3 regions of the Pseudomonas edsoni genome follow, and region 2 is predicted to be linked to each of the others. Evidence: riboswitches for the same ligand, from Rfam matches in the RefSeq annotation. Region 2 holds a riboswitch; each other region holds the start of a gene.

Region 1 (5,351 bases), 940 kb from region 2:
GGCATCCACTGGGTATGCCTGATGCACCAAGACGCCTGCATCGCGGGCAAGCCCGCTCCCACAGAAAAGCCTAGCAGTGCGGTGCTTGCAGCTGAACTCGGTCAACTTGTGGGAGCGGGCTTGCTCGCGAGGGCGGTGTGCCAGTGATACATGAGCTGACTGAAACACCGCATTCGCGAGCAAGCCCGCTCCCACAGTTGGATCTTGGTGCACCCAATCAAAGGTGTACCCGGTCAAATGTGGGAGCTGGCTTGCCTGCGATGGCATCACCTGGGTATGTCTGATGTACCGAGGCGCTCGCATCGCAGGCAAGCCCGCTCCCACAGAAAAGCCAAGCAGTGCGGTGCTTGCAGCTGAACTCGGTCAACTTGTGGGAGCGGGCTTGCTCGCGAAGGCGGTGTGCCAGTGATACATGAGCTGACTGAAACACCGCATTCGCGAGCAAGCCTGCTCGCACAGAAAGGCCATTAGCGCAGCAACCAGCAGGCACTCAAAGCTAGCAAACGAATAATGACTATCGCAGCAGCCCTCACCCGCCGGTTCACTTCAGGCTGTTCTCCAACCAGGCTTTAAGGTCCTGCACTTCGGTCTCACTGACGGTGTGCGGCATGCCCGGATACCCGTGAAACTCCGGCGTCAATCCAAGGCCCACCAGTACCTCATTGGCCTGCGTCGCCGAGGCATACGGCAGCGCCTGGTCGAGAGTGCCGTGACCGATAAAGATCGCCAATTTGCCCAAGGATTCGCTGGGCTTGAGTTCAGCCTTGAGCACCGGCAATACACTGCCGCTCAAGGCCGCGATGCCGCGCACCAACGCGGGCTTTCGCAAGCCCACCTCGTACGACATGATCGCGCCCTGGCTGAACCCCACCAGAAACACCCGATCGCTGTGCGTGTGGTATTTGGCTGTGGCCTTGCCCACAAAGTCTTCGATCAGCGCGGCGCTGCGTTGCAGGTCGGCGGTTTCGCCATTGTAGTCGCCGTCATCCGGCGTCTTGGTAAACCAGCGATAACCCTGGGGGTCCACGGGCATCGGCGCACGTGCCGACAGGTAGGTCCAGGTGGACGGCAGCGCGTCCTTGATGCCAAACAGGTCTTCCTCGTTGCTGCCAAAACCGTGCAGGAAAATCACCAACGGCTGATTGCGCGCATCGCTCTGGGTCTGTTCCAGATAAGACAGGGGCAAATCGGTGTGCAGCGTGGCGTCGGCGTGGGCGGCGCTGGCCATCAGGGTCAGTGCCAGGGCAAAGAGTTTGAGCATGGGAAAGTGACCTCAGGGTTTGCGCAACAAGTAAGTGTCCATGATCCAGCCATTTTCCAGACGCGCCGCCTTGCGCACCTGTTGGATTTGCTCAGCCACTTCACTGACCTTGCCGCTGATGAGGATTTCGTCCGGCGTGCCCAGGTAGGCGCCCCAGTAGATATCCATATCCTGATCGGCCACGCTGCGGTAGGAATCTTCGGCGTCGAGCATGACCACCAAAGTGTCCGCATCACTCGCCTGCCCCGCCGCCAACCGGCGCCCGGTGGTGATCTCGATGGACCGACCGATGCGGTTCAGCGCCACCTTGTGCTGGGCGGCCAGGGCTTGCACGCTGGTGATGCCGGGGATCACTTCGAACTCGAAGACGCTGCGGCCACTGGCCAGAATCGCCTGCAGGATGCGGATGGTGCTGTCGTACAGCGCAGGGTCGCCCCAGGCCAGGAACGCGCCCACTTCACCGTCAGCCATCTGCTCGTTGATCATGTGCTCGAAGGTCTGCTGCTTGTCGCGATTCAGGTCCTGCACGGCGGTGGTGTAGTCGATATCGCCGCGCACGCGCTCGGGGCAGTCGGCCTCGACGAAACGGTAGCCAGGCTCGGTTATGTAGGTTTGGCAGATCTCGCGGCGCAGGTCGATCAGCTTGTCTTTGCTTTGGCCCTTGTCCATCAGAAAAAACACGTCAGTGCGGTTCAGCGCCTTGACGGCTTGCATCGTGATGTAGTCAGGGTTGCCGGCGCCAATGCCGATGATCAGGATGCGTTTCATGGGTTGCTCTCATTGCGGGGCGTGGATTTTGCCATGTTCACGCGCTCAGGCGTGAGTTTCCAGACGCAGGCGCCACACGTTGTTAAAGCGCAGTTCAGTGGCGGACAGCGGCTCGACGTCAATCAGGTAGAACATCGACATAGGGAACTGCAACACGTACAGCATCGCGGCGCGAATCACAAACGGGTGGGTGATGGCCACTACCTGCCCGGGCTGGGTTTCGAGACTTTTCATCCAGTCAGCGACTCGCACGCAAATCTGCTCCACCGACTCACCGCCGTGAGGCGCGCTGGTGCTGTTGGTCATCCAGTCACTCAATGCATGGCTGTCGAGCTGGGCGATGGCCTGGCCTTTCCAGGTGCCAAAATCACCGTCGCGCAACGCGTCTTCGACCTGCGCGTTGTCGCCGAACAAGCCCGCGGTTTGTCGGGTTCGGGCCTCGGGCCCACACACCAGTCGCGAGCGTTTCTTGAAACGCCCCGCCAGGGACAACGCCGCGGGCTGCCACTGCATCGCCACCGATTCGTCATCGGGAAACCGCCCCTGTTTTTGCAACGGCGTGGCGGCATGGCATATCAAGGTCAAGCGGGTGGCCTGCATCACAATTCACTCTGTTTCGACGCGCAGTCGGCGTAGACTGGCAAAGTTGTTTCAACATGTTACAACGAACATGAAAGAGGAAGCCGGTTCGAATCCGGCGCGGTCGCGCCACTGTATTCGGCCTTTTAGCCGTAAGCCAGACCCTGTTTCAGCCCAATCGCAATCCATTTCGGGACGCGTCATCCCTGGAGGTCTTCATGGCTAACACCGCTGCAACGAACCCTGATGTGTATGGACCCACCCTGCCCTTGGGCGAAATTCTGCCTTGGGCGATCTTCGGTGGCCTGTTGTTGCTGCTGGCGCTCTATTTTGTCGGCGCCGAGCAAGGCGCCACCGCTGTGTTCAAAGGCATGTATGTGCATGAATTTGTGCACGACGGCCGCCACCTGCTGGGTTTCCCCTGCCATTAATCGATAAGAGAGACACGACATGACAGGGCATTTACTCCTACGCGGGATGCTGGTGGGCTTGCTCGCCGGCGTGCTGGCTTTCGGCTTCGCCAAGGCCTTTGGTGAACCGCAGATCGACAAGGCCATCGCCTTTGAAGACCACATGGCACAGATGCACGGCGATGCGCCGGAAGAGGAACTGGTAAGCCGCGAGGTGCAAAGCACCTTCGGCCTGTTCACCGGCGTGGTGGTGTACAGCGTGTCACTGGGCGGCCTCTTCGCCCTGGTGTTCGCTTACGCCCTGGGCCGCATCGGCAAGGTCGGCCCGCGTGGCCTGGCGGCGCTGCTGGCACTGGCGGCATGTGTGGCAATTACCGTGGTGCCAGGGCTCAAGTACCCGGCCAACCCGCCATCGGTGGGCGACCCCGAAACCATCGCGCAGCGCACCAAGCTGTTCTTCCTCATGCTGCTGGTGTCAGTGGCGGCCGCGGTGATTGCGATCAACGCCGCACGCAAGCTGATTGCCCGCCGTGGCATCTGGGCCGGGGCGATTCTGGGTGCGGCGTTGTACATCGTGATTGTGTCGGTGGCCGGCAGCCTGTTCCCGGTGATCAACGAAGTGCCGGAGGCGTTTTCGGCTGTGCTGCTGTGGAAGTTCCGCGTAGCGTCGCTGGGTATCCAGCTGGTGCTGTGGACCACCCTCGGCCTGGTGTTTGGCGCGGTGGCCGAGCGCAAGCTCAGCCAGCCAAAAGCGCGCTTCAACCCTTGAACTGACTCCCGGGGCGGGCCAGGTACAACACGTCATAGCCCGTTCCGGGATGCGCCGCATCCAGCGCCTTGCCCGACAAGGTGATGCGCACCAGCCGCCACGCCTGCACATCCAGCGCCAGGCATACCGCGAACGTGTCGCGGCTGTCGGCCACCTGCTGATTGCGCCGTTTCTCCTCGGCGACGATCCCGGCCCGATCCGCCCCCGGCACCAGCGGCCACTCCTCTCGGTACAGGCTCAACGCGTGCTGCGCGGGCCCACGCTGCACATCCAGCGGCAACCAGCTTTCGATGTGCGGACGGCCAAAGCTGTCGAGCACCTTTTGAAAACGCTCGCCCAGTAGAAAGTCGGCGGCCTGCAACGGGTCGGCCCACAGGTAGACCGACGCATACACATTGCCCGGCGCCTGCCCACGCGTCTGCGCGATAAACGCCTTGAACAGCAGCCCTTGCGCGTCATCCCACAACGGCCCCAGTTGCGCGGCGCGCCGGCGTATCACGTCCATGTCGTAGTCGGCAGGCAGGCGGTGTGAATATTGTTTGGCAAACATGGCAAAGCTCCTGTGCAAGATGTGGACTGAGCTTGCGCACTGGCGATGATTTCAACAAGATATGGCCGAATATAAGTGCGATAAGGATTGGATATGACTGACGCGCTCAAACCCCTGGACATCGACACCGTGCACGCCTTCGTGCTGGTGGCTGATTTTGCCAGCTTCACCCGCGCCGCCGAGGCGCTCGACACCTCCCAGGCCGCCATCAGCCTGAAGCTCAAGCGGCTGGAAGAACGCCTCGGTTACCGCCTGTTGCTACGCACGCCTCGCCATGTGCAACTGTCGCCCCAAGGCGAGCAGTTCATCGTGGCCGCGCGTGTCCTGCTCAATGCCCATGAGCGGGCACTGGCGGACCTGGGCACCCACGCGCCACGGCGTTTGGTGATCGGCATCAGCGACCACGTGGCCGGGCCGGACTTGCCCACCTGGCTCAGCCGCCTCGCGGCCTACGACCCGCTGGTGATTCTCGAGGTGCGCATCGCCTCGTCCCGCGACCTGGTGGCCGCGTTTGATCGCAATGAACTGGACGCGGTGATCGTGCGCAACGAAGGCGATCGCCAGGACGGCGAAGTGCTGGCGGTCGAACGCTTTGGCTGGTTCGCCGCGCCCCACTGGCAACACAGCCCCGGCACACCGCTGCGCATGGCGACCATGGCCGCGCCCTGTGGCGTTCGGCACCTGGCGGTCAGAGCACTGGATGCAGCGCGGATCGACTGGACCGAAGTGTTTGTCGGCGGTGGTGTGATGGCGGTAGGCGCGGCCGTGAGCGCCGGATTGGGGGTCGCCGCCCTCGCCCCACGCGTGGCCCCGGCCGGGGCGGTGGACGTGAGCGAGCAATACGGCCTGCCCGCATTACCCGTCAGTGAAGTGCTGCTGTACAGCCGGATCAGTGATGCACGCTCGCGCGAAACGTTGCGCGCGTTGAGCGCAACGTTTCGCGGTGTGCTGCAGCGCTGAGTGTCAGGCGACGGGCGCTTCTTCGCTGGCCACAGCGGTGGCGGCCTGGGCCTG
Region 2 (5,351 bases):
GGCCTCGCTGCAGGCTCAGCGCAAGCTGACCATACCCTTCCTCAAGGAAACCCTCGGCTGGTAGCCAGCCCTTGTATTGCGCGGCTTTCGGCAAATTTCAGGCGCCAGAAAACCTGCGTTTGGGCCGCTTTGGCCACGCAAAAGGCGTGTAATGGGTGTTAAGCGGTTAGATGTCATCGTTCAAACAAGAAGTCACATAGATCACGATTGAATTTGCAAATCGATGTGATAGTGGGCATAGTCTCGACTTCTTTACATACCAGCCACGGTCGTGCCCATGCTAAATCGCTTCGCACCCCTCGTGCCTCTCGCACTCGTTACCCTGTTGTTTGGTTGCGCCACCCACACTCAAAACGTGGCTGAGCAGCAAAAACCAGTACAACAGTCCCAGGCAAAATTCGTTGCAACGCAGTCTTCCACTGTTTACGAGGAAGAAGTTGCAACTGAAAAGGAACTCGCCGACTTCGCCGGCAGCAAGCCTTACCAGCTTCCAGTTCTGGCCGACAGCATTCTTGAACGCGGCATGTCCCTGATCGGTACCCGTTACCGTTTCGGCGGTACCTCTGAAGCCGGTTTCGACTGCAGCGGCTTCATCGGCTACCTGTTTCGTGAAGAAGCCGGCATGAACCTGCCTCGCTCGACCCGCGAAATGATCAACGTGGATGCACCGTTGGTCGCACGCAACAACCTCAAGCCCGGTGATCTGCTTTTCTTCAGTACGGCGGGCCGTGGTCGTGTCAGCCACGCCGGTATCTACTTGGGCGATAACCAGTTTATTCACTCCAGCAGCCGTCGCAGTGGCGGTGTCCGCGTCGACAACCTGGGTGACAGTTACTGGAGCAAAACCTTCATCGAAGCCAAGCGTGCACTCGCCATGGCCCCGACGACAGTTACCGCTAGCAAGTAAAGTTAAAGTGATACTTGAAGTTTGACGTGTAAGCGCTAGAATCCCTGGATATTGTTGTAATCCGTTCGCGCGAGCTTTGCTTGCGCGTTCTGGTTTTCAGCGTTCGGCAGCGAAAAGCCGCATCCAGACCAGGATTGTTCTGCCCATGTCGACCTCAGCCCGCCTCATTCTTCTTGTTTGCGCCGCGCTCCTCAGCGCCTGCGCAAGCCGTCCACCGCCGCCCGCTCCCGTAGTGGTCAAGCCTAAGCCGGTGTTCAATTACTCCACGCAAAATTTCTCGCCGGCCGCCGAAGACGTGCTCTTCCGTGCGCTGGGCCTGGTCGGCACGCCTTATCGCTGGGGCGGCAACACGCCGGACTCCGGGTTTGATTGCAGCGGCCTGATCGGGTTTGTCTACCGTGACGCTGCGGGCATCAGCCTGCCGCGCACCACCCGAGAATTGATCGTGATGCGTGCGCAGGACGTGAGCGAAAATAACCTGCAGACCGGCGACCTGATCTTCTTTGCCACTGGCGGCGGCTCCCAAGTAAGCCACGCGGGTATCTACGTGGGCGAAGGGCGATTCGTGCATGCACCGCAGACCGGCGGCACGGTGAAGCTGGATACGCTGTCCAAAGCCTATTGGCAAAATGCCTACCTGAGCGCCAAGCGCGTGTTGCCGGCGAATCTGGCGCGCAACCCGTAAGGCGAGTGCAGATCCCGATGTGGGAGCGGGCTTGCTCGCAAAGGCGGTGGGTCAGTCGATACGCCTGATGGCTGACACTCCGCTTGCGCGAGCAAGCCCGCTCCCCCATTGGTTTTGCGCTGTACCCGAACTCGGCTATTTGGCTGCCGACACCCGCCACACCTTATTCCCCACGTCATCGGCCACCAGCAAATCTCCCTGCTGATCAATCACCACGCCGACCGGTCGGCCCATGGCTTTCTCATCGCTGTTGAGAAACCCGGTCAGCACATCCACCGGCTGGCCCTTGGGTTGGCCGCCTTCGAACGGCACGAAGATCACCTTATAGCCACTGTGCGGTTTGCGGTTCCACGAACCGTGCTGGCCGATAAACGCGCCGTTGCTGAACTGCGCCGGCAGTTTGCTGCCCTCGGCGAAGGTCAGGCCCAATGACGCGGTGTGCGGCCCCACGGCATAGTCCGGAGCGATGGCCTTGGCGACCAAGTCCAGGTTCTGCGGCGTGACGCGCACATCCACGTGTTGCCCGTAGTAGCTGAATGGCCAGCCATAAAACGCGCCATCCTTGACCGACGTGATGTAGTCCGGCACCAGGTCGCTGCCGATCTCGTCGCGCTCGTTGACCGCCGTCCACAGCTTGCCGCTCTGCGGTTCCCACGCCATGCCGTTGGGGTTGCGCAGGCCGGAGGCGAAAATACGGTGCTGGCCTGTGGCACGGTCGACTTCCCAGATTGCCGCGCGGCCTTCCTCGGCTGCCAGACCGTTTTCGCCGACGTTGCTGTTGGAGCCGACACTCACGTACAGCTTGCTGCCGTCCTTGCTGGCCACCACGTTTTTCGTCCAGTGGTGGTTGATGCTGCCACCCGGCAGGTCGACCACCTTGGTGCCGGCGGCCTTGATCGCGGTTTCGCCCGGCTGATAAGGGAAGCGCAGCAGTTTGTCCGAGTCCGCCACGTACAGGTCGTTGCCGACCAGGGTCATGCCGAACGGCGAGTTGAGGTTCTCCAGGAACACGGTGCGGGTCTCGGCCACGCCATCGTGGTCGGCATCGCGCAGCAGGGTGATGCGGTTCGGGCTCGGCACGGCGGCACCGGCGCGCCCCATGACCTTCTCCATCACCCAGCCGCGAATACCCTTGGCGTCATCCGGCTTGGGCGGCGCGTTGGTTTCCGCCACCAGCACGTCGCCGTTGGGCAATACATACAGCCAGCGCGGGTGGTCCAGGCCTTCTGCAAACGCCGCGACCTGAGTGCCGGCGGCAGCTGTCGGCTTCGCGCCGTCTGGCCAGCCAATCGCCGGGGCGATGTTCACCGTGGGGATCAGGGTTTTGTTCGGCTCCGGCAGCTTGGGTGAAGGCCCGGTGCCGTCGGACACCTGCAGAGTGGAGCTTTCACCGCAGGCGGCGAGGGTGCCTGCGAGCATGATCAGTAAGGCAAGTCTGGTTTTATGCATGGTTTTCTCCTTGATACCTGTAAGGGTAGAGGCGTTTGCCGGTCCGATCGTTCAAGTGCAAGGCCGGCTTTAATTGACGCTCCACCCCCAACCCACTAACCTTCGCGGCTTGTTCCAGGTGCTCTGTGACCTGTGGGTCGACAGAGTGAAACAGGGAAGCCGGTGAGTGAGCGCACTTGTACACAGTGCTGCCGCGATTCCGGCGCTGCCCCCGCAACGGTAAATGAGTCAAGACGGTGCCTTTTGCCACTGTATCCGCGTGATATGGGAAGGCGCGCCGTCGGCCTGCTCGCTCGCTGAGCAAGCGCCACTCATGAGCCCGGAGACCGGCCTGGATCATCCAACAGCATCACGGTGGGCGATGCTTGGCTGTCTGTGTGTCTATTTTCCTGCCCGCCGTTTTTTGTCCAGCCCCAACGGAGAGCTGCCATGACCGATTCCCCCGACCGCGACGAACGCCACCTGGCGCGCATGCTGCGCAAAAAAGCCGTGATCGATGAACGCATCGCCAATTCCCCGAACGAATGCGGCTTGTTGCTGGTATTGACCGGCAACGGCAAAGGCAAAAGCAGCTCGGCGTTTGGCATGCTCGCCCGCGCCATGGGCCATGGCATGCAGTGCGGCGTGGTGCAGTTCATCAAGGGGCGCAACAGCACCGGCGAGGAGTTGTTCTTCCGTCGCTTCCCCGAGCAAGTGCGCTTTCACGTGATGGGCGAAGGCTTTACCTGGGAAACCCAGGACCGCCAGCGCGACATCGCCGCCGCCGAAGCCGCCTGGGCAGTTTCGCGCCAATTGCTGCAAGACCCGTCGATCGGCCTGGTCGTGCTGGATGAGCTGAACATCGCCCTCAAGCACGGCTACCTTGATCTGGACCAGGTACTCAGCGACCTGCAAGCCCGCCCGCCGATGCAGCACGTGGTGGTCACCGGCCGTGGCGCCAAGCCCGAGTTGATCGAAATGGGCGACACCGTCACCGAAATGGGCATGCTCAAGCACGCGTTCCAGGCCGGTATCAAGGCACAGAAGGGCGTCGAACTTTGAACCAGCCCCGTCATTGCCCGGCCGTACTGATCGCCGCACCGGCATCCGGCCAGGGCAAAACCACCGTCACCGCGGCGCTGGCGCGTTTGCACCGCAACCTGGGACGCAAGGTGCGCGTGTTCAAGTGCGGGCCGGACTTTCTCGACCCGATGATTCACGAGCGCGCCAGCGGTGCGCCGGTGTACCAGTTGGACATGTGGATGGTCGGCGAGCAGGAAAGTCGCCGTTTGCTGTGGGAAGCGGCGGGCGAAGCTGACCTGATCCTGATCGAAGGCGTGATGGGCCTGTTCGACGGCACGCCCTCCAGCGCCGACCTGGCGCGGCACTTTGGTGTGCCGGTGCTGGGCGTGATCGACGGCACCGCCATGGCCCAGACCTTCGGCGCGCTGGCCCTGGGCCTGGCGCGCTATCAGCCGGACCTGCCGTTCGCCGGTGTGCTGGCCAACCGCGTTGGCACCCTGCGCCATGCGCAATTGCTTGAAGGCAGCCTCACTGAAGGCCTGCGCTGGTACGGCGCGTTGTCGCGTGAAACCGGCATCGAGTTGCCCAGCCGCCACCTGGGCCTGGTGCAAGCCAGCGAATTGAATGACCTCGATATGCGCCTGGACGCCGCCGCCCATGCCCTGGGCAGCAGCTGCGAAGTCGCCGTGCCGCCACCGGTGACGTTCGCCGCGCCCGAAGTGATCGAGGCCGAGCCGCTGCTGGCGGGCGTGCGCATCGCCGTGGCCCGCGACGAAGCCTTTGCGTTTACCTACGGCGCCAGCCTCGACCTGCTGCGCGCGATGGGCGCCGAATTGCGCTTCTTCTCGCCGATTCACGATAGCCAATTGCCTGAGGCCGACAGCCTCTACCTGCCCGGTGGCTACCCGGAATTGCACCACCAGGCGCTGTCGGAAAACACCCCGATGCTTAACGCCATTCGCGCGCATCACGCGGCAGGCAAACCGTTGCTCGCCGAGTGCGGCGGCATGCTCTACCTGCTGGACTCGCTGACCGATGTCGACGGCACCCGTGCCGAATTGGTTGGCCTGCTGCAGGGCGACGCGGTGATGCAAAAGAAGCTGGCGGCGCTGGCTTTGCAAAGTGTCGAGTTGCCGGAAGGCGTGCTGCGCGGCCATACCTATCATCATTCGCTGACCAGCACCGAATGGGCGCCGATCGCCCGAGGCTTGAGCCCTAACGGCGGGCGTGGCGCCGAAGCGGTTTACAGGCAGGGGCGGATGACGGCTTCCTACGTGCACTTTTATTTCCCCTCCAATCCGGCGGCGG
Region 3 (5,351 bases), 2.1 Mb from region 2:
GCAGTGCGTGGGGGATGGTCAATGATGGGGTTGGGTTGGGTTGGGTTGGGTTGGGTTGGGTTGGGTTGGGTTGGGTTGGTTGGTTGGTTGGTTGGTTGGTTGGTGTACACATCCGTTGCTGCGGTCACGGCGGCTATAGGTTCCGCTCTTACAGCGGGTCACTTTGGAAAAGCCCCAAAGTAACCAAAGGGCTCTTGCCCCACCACTCGGCACCTCGCTTAGGCTCGGTGTGCCCGAACGAAGGCTTGAATCCGTGGGCCGCCGTGACGGGCCATCCATGGCCCAACACGGCTAACCCGGCGTCCTGCCGGGTTACCCACGGATTCAAACCTGCGTTCGGCCAGCGTGGTTTAACGGGGCGCCTAAGATCAAAGTCAAAAGCAGATCAAGATCAACAGCAGAGCACGGCGGCCTGGTAGCCGACCTGAGTGGTTAGATCAAAAGCGGACGCGAGGCGGCCTGACAGCCGGCCTGATCTTGGAGGCTGAACTCAATCAAATGTGGGAGCTGGCTTGCCTGCGATGGCATCAACCCGGTGTACCTGACACACCGAGGTGCCTGCATCGCAGGCAAGCCAGCTCCCACAGAAAAGCAAAAGCAATGCACTGCGGTGGTGGAGGCTGAACTCGGTCAACTTGTGGGAGCGGGCTTGCTCGCGAAGGCGGTGTGTCAGCTACACATGAGCTAACTGACCCACCGCCTTCGCGAGCAAGCCCGCTCCCACATTTGGATCGCAGTGCATCAGATACAGATGTGTTGCTGTGCTTTTGATCCGCTTTTGCTTCAACCACTCAGGTCGGCTTTCAGGCCGCCGTGCTCTGCTTTTGATCTGCTTTTGACTTTGATCTGACAGGCCCCGTCAACCACGCTGGCCGAACGCAGGCTTGAATCCGTGGGTAACCCGGCAGGACGCCGGGTTAGCCGTGTTGGGCCATGGATGGCCCGTCGCGGCGGCCCACGGATTCAAGCCGGAGTGAGGGCACACCGAGCCTAAGCGAGGTGCCGAGTGGTGGGGCAAAGACCTTTTGGTTACTTTTGGGGCGTTTGCCAAAAGTGACCCGCTGTAAGAGCGGAACCCTAAGTGGCCGTGACCGCAGCAACGGATATGTACACCAAACATCCCATTTGACTCCCCTCCCACCCCCATGCTCTCCTACACACCTTGTTTCGGGTGCCCTTCACAGGGTGAAACGGGAAACCGGTGACTTATGCCTGCGCATGAGAAGTCCGGTGCTGCCCCCGCAACGGTAAGCGAGCGAAGCGTCATAACCACTGTGCCTGTACGGCATGGGAAGGCGATGCTTTTTAGACCCAGCGTCCCTCGCAAGCCCGGAGACCGGCCCGAAAAATTTCAGATAACAAACCCGCGGTGGGCGGGCGCTGTTCAGAACCCTGCGTGCCCGGCTCGCAGGGTTTTCATGCGCTCGTTTCACCCCGAAACCCGAAGGGACGCGCCCATGTCGATCATCAGCAGCACCTCGCACTCCGCCAGTAGCACCGCCACCCTGAGCCAACGCCTGACCGCCGCCATCGGTGCGTCGATCCTCGGCGCGTGCCTGGTGTATTTCGCCGGTTTCTCGCATATCGAGGCGGTGCACAACGCTGCCCACGATACCCGCCACAGCGCCGCGTTCCCGTGCCACTGAGACCTGCCGACATGATCAAGCGCATAGCCCAAACCGCAGGCTTCACCGGCTTGCTCGCCGCCCTGCTGCTGACTCTGCTGCAAAGCTTCTGGGTCGCCCCGCTGATTCTGCAGGCGGAAACCTTTGAAAACGCACCGGCCGCTGCCGAAGTCGTGCCCCATGTGCACGCTGAAGGCGCCGCCGCTCACACCCACGACGCCGAAGCCTGGGAGCCGGAAAACGGCTGGCAGCGCGTGCTGTCCACCACTGGCGGTAACTTGGTGGTTGCGGTCGGTTTCGCATTGATGCTGGCCGGCCTTTACACCTTGCGCGCGCCAACCCGCACCGCTCAAGGGCTGCTGTGGGGCTTGGCCGGTTACGCGACGTTTGTACTGGCGCCCACCCTGGGCCTGCCACCGGAGTTGCCGGGCACCGCTGCCGCCGACCTGGCGCAGCGGCAGATCTGGTGGATCGGCACGGCGGCGTCCACGGCTGCGGGTATCGCGCTGCTGGTGTTTGGTCGCAATTGGCTGCTCAAAGGGCTGGGCGTGGCGATCCTGGCCGTGCCGCATGTGATCGGCGCGCCGCAACCTGAAGTGCATTCGATGCTGGCTCCAGAAGCGTTGGAAGCCCAGTTCAAGATCGCCTCGCAACTGACCAACGTCGCGTTCTGGCTGGCACTGGGTCTGATCAGCGCCTGGCTGTTTCGCCGCAACCGCGACGATCAATACTCGGCATGACGCTGGTGGTCGGGCTGGGTTGCCAGCGCGGGTGCGATGTTCACACCCTGCTCGGCCTGTTTGACGCCGCCCTGGCCGAGGGCGGTATCGAGCGCCAGCGCATCACCGCGCTGGCCAGTATCGACCGCAAACGGGATGAACCGGGGCTGCTTGCCCTGGCGCACATGTTGAACCTGCCGTTGCGGTGTTTCAGCGCAACGCAATTGGCGGTGTTTGAACCGCGCCTCAGTCACAGATCGGCAGTCGCGTTTGCCCATACCGGCTGTTACGGCATCGCCGAAAGTGCCGCCCTGGCCCTGGCTGAACAGCTCTCCCACCGCCCCGCCCACCTGCTGATCACGCGCAAAAAAGTCGCCCAGGCCACCTTTGCATTGGCCGGCGCTGACTAAAAACCCGATAATTGCCCTTCTCGATCATGAGCAATCTTCATGCTCGCCCGTTTTTCAACAGGAATTCCCATGACCGTCTACTTCATCGGCGCAGGCCCCGGCGACCCGGAATTGATTACCGTCAAAGGCCAACGGTTGATCCGCAGTTGCCCGGTGATCATCTATGCCGGCTCATTGGTGCCAGCGGCGGTGTTGGAAGGTCATCAGGCGGCACAGGTGGTCAACAGCGCCGAATTGCACCTGGAACAGATCATCGACCTGATCAAGGCTGCCCATGCCAAGGGCCAGGATGTGGCGCGCGTGCACTCCGGCGACCCCAGCCTGTACGGGGCGATTGGCGAGCAGATTCGCTGCTTGCGCGAGTTGGGCATACCGTTCCAGATCATTCCGGGCGTCACGGCGGTGGCGGCGTGTGCGGCGTTGCTGGAGACGGAGTTGACCCTGCCGGATATCGCCCAGAGTGTGATCCTGACGCGCTATGCGGATAAAACCAGCATGCCGGCCGGTGAAGACTTCGACAGCCTGGCGCGCCACGGCACGACCATGGCGATTCACTTGGGGGTTAATCATCTGTCCAAGATCGTCGCCGAGCTGCTGCCGCATTACGGCGCAGACTGCCCGATTGCCGTGGTGCACCGGGCGACGTGGCCAGATCAGGATTGGGTGGTGGGTACGCTGAGTGATATTGCCGAGAAAGTGGCGGCTAAAGGCTTTCGGCGTACGGCACTGATTGTGGTCGGGCGGGTGCTGGCGAATGACAGCTTCAGTGAATCCTCGCTGTACCGTGCAGGCCACGCGCACCTCTATCGGCCCTGAAGCAATGCGCTCAAACAATGTGGGCGCGGGCTTGCTCGCGAAGACGGTGGGTCAGTTGCAGATGTACTGACTGATACACCGCATTCGCGAGCAAGCCCGCTCCCACAGTTAATCTTATTTGGCAGGAATACCGCGCAAGACTCTGAATTTTAAGCATAAAAAAACGGCGCTCACGGGGCGCCGTTTTTTGTTCGCAGCGAACACCTTACTCAGTAGTAGGCGTTTTCTTTCTGCGTGTGGTCGGTGACGTCGCGTACGCCCTTGAGCTCGGGGATGCGCTCGAGCAAGGTGCGCTCGATGCCTTCACGCAAGGTCACGTCTGCCTGGCCGCAGCCCTGGCAACCGCCGCCGAACTTGAGTACGGCAATACCGTCTTCGACGACATCAATCAGGCTGACCTGACCGCCGTGGCTGGCCAGCCCCGGGTTGATCTCGGTTTGCAGGTAGTAGTTGATGCGCTCGTTGACCGGGCTGTCAGCGTTGACATTCGGCACCTTGGCGTTGGGCGCCTTGATGGTCAACTGGCCGCCCATGCGGTCGGTGGCGTAGTCGACCACGGCGTCATCGAGGAAGGCTTCGCTGAAGTTGTCGATGTACGCGGTGAAGCTTTTCAGCCCCAGGGCGGTGTCTTCAGGCTTCTCTTCTCCGGGCTTGCAGTAGGCAATGCAAGTCTCGGCGTATTGGGTGCCGGGCTGGGTGATAAAGACGCGGATGCCGATACCTGGGGTGTTCTGCTTGGACAGCAGGTCGGCCAGGTAATCGTGGGCGGCGTCGGTAATGGTTATGGCAGTCATGGAAACTCCTCACAGGCTTGCGGGCAGTTTACGCCAAATCATTACAGAGGTACAAAGTCCTAGTGTTTTTGTCGGGATAAATTCGACCGCTCGTCGCCATCAAACCAGCCTTTGAGCACGCGATAACTGCCCTGCTCCAGCCATCGGTAGCTGCCCATGGCGCTCAGGCCGATGATCACCACGCACACGGCCAGCACGGCATAAGGGTTCAGGGCGTAACGCTGGGCCAGATAACCGCCGGCCGAAAGCACCAGCACGTGCAGCAAATACACCGAATAGGAGCAGTCCCCGAGTACTTTAAACAGACGATAGTTGACGAAGAATCGCTCAAGCGCCACGCACGCCACCACCAACACCGCGCTGGGCAGGCCCCAGGTCAAGGCGCGGGGCGAGGCCGGCCAATGATAGATCGCCAGCAGCGCTGCGACGATTCCCAGCAGCGGCAGCCATAACCCCGGGCGAATCCAGCCCTTGCGGTAGAGCATGCCGATGCCGATGCCCATCAGAAATTCGACGACAATGTCCGAGCGATAGAACTCACTGATCCAGCCAAACGAGGTCCAGGCCTCGCAGACCGCAAACAACAATGCCGCCACCACCAGCAGTCGCCATTGCCGACGGAACAGCAAGGCCCAGGCAAACAGCAGGTAAAAAAGCATCTCGTAGTTCAGCGTCCAACCGACGTTAAGGGTCGGGTACACGCCATAACCGCCGGGGTTTTGCGAAGGAATAAACAACAGCGACATCAACACATGGGCGGCATCGACGCTCTGGTCCGGCAGCATTGGCCGGGCGACCACCACCAGTAATGCCATCAGCAGCGTGTAGAACCAGTAGGCCGGCACGATGCGCAGCAAACGGTACAACAGGAAACGCCAGGGCGGCAGGTCCTTGTCCTGGGTAGACAGGAAAATCACCAGGCCGCTGATGACAAAAAACACGTCCACGCCCGCGGCGCCCTTTTCGACAAATAACCTTCCCAAGGCC

The links. A riboswitch is a leader RNA that binds a small molecule or an ion and turns the genes downstream of it on or off. The one in region 2 is predicted to bind cobalamin.
Region 1: it holds a riboswitch for cobalamin, as region 2 does, so the genes downstream of both, C4J83_RS17640 (CbtB domain-containing protein) here and cobO (cob(I)yrinic acid a,c-diamide adenosyltransferase) in region 2, are expected to answer to the same signal.
Region 3: it holds a riboswitch for cobalamin, as region 2 does, so the genes downstream of both, C4J83_RS12320 (CbtB domain-containing protein) here and cobO (cob(I)yrinic acid a,c-diamide adenosyltransferase) in region 2, are expected to answer to the same signal.

What each region holds. Positions count from the first base shown of each region.
Region 1 covers NZ_CP027762.1:3,808,980-3,814,330, forward strand. Annotated here, with positions in the region: gene C4J83_RS17625 (alpha/beta hydrolase) at 542-1,261, opposite strand; gene cobF (precorrin-6A synthase (deacetylating)) at 1,274-2,029, opposite strand; gene C4J83_RS17635 (histidine phosphatase family protein) at 2,075-2,629, opposite strand; adenosylcobalamin (AdoCbl) riboswitch at 2,701-2,780, shown strand; gene C4J83_RS17640 (CbtB domain-containing protein) at 2,827-3,039, shown strand; gene C4J83_RS17645 (CbtA family protein) at 3,086-3,787, shown strand; gene C4J83_RS17650 (DUF4865 family protein) at 3,777-4,337, opposite strand; gene C4J83_RS17655 (LysR family transcriptional regulator) at 4,431-5,297, shown strand; gene C4J83_RS17660 (YbjN domain-containing protein) at 5,301-5,351, opposite strand, start outside.
Region 2 covers NZ_CP027762.1:4,749,919-4,755,269, reverse strand. Annotated here, with positions in the region: gene hda (DnaA regulatory inactivator Hda) at 1-64, shown strand, start outside; gene C4J83_RS21965 (C40 family peptidase) at 278-907, shown strand; gene C4J83_RS21960 (C40 family peptidase) at 1,053-1,592, shown strand; gene C4J83_RS21955 (PQQ-dependent sugar dehydrogenase) at 1,728-3,041, opposite strand; cobalamin riboswitch at 3,141-3,390, shown strand; gene cobO (cob(I)yrinic acid a,c-diamide adenosyltransferase) at 3,471-4,082, shown strand; gene C4J83_RS21945 (cobyrinic acid a,c-diamide synthase CobB) at 4,079-5,351, shown strand, end outside.
Region 3 covers NZ_CP027762.1:2,629,030-2,634,380, reverse strand. Annotated here, with positions in the region: cobalamin riboswitch at 1,153-1,359, shown strand; gene C4J83_RS12320 (CbtB domain-containing protein) at 1,458-1,646, shown strand; gene C4J83_RS12315 (CbtA family protein) at 1,658-2,365, shown strand; gene C4J83_RS12310 (cobalamin biosynthesis protein) at 2,362-2,754, shown strand; gene cobM (precorrin-4 C(11)-methyltransferase) at 2,824-3,570, shown strand; gene nfuA (Fe-S biogenesis protein NfuA) at 3,780-4,364, opposite strand; gene C4J83_RS12295 (acyltransferase family protein) at 4,424-5,351, opposite strand, start outside.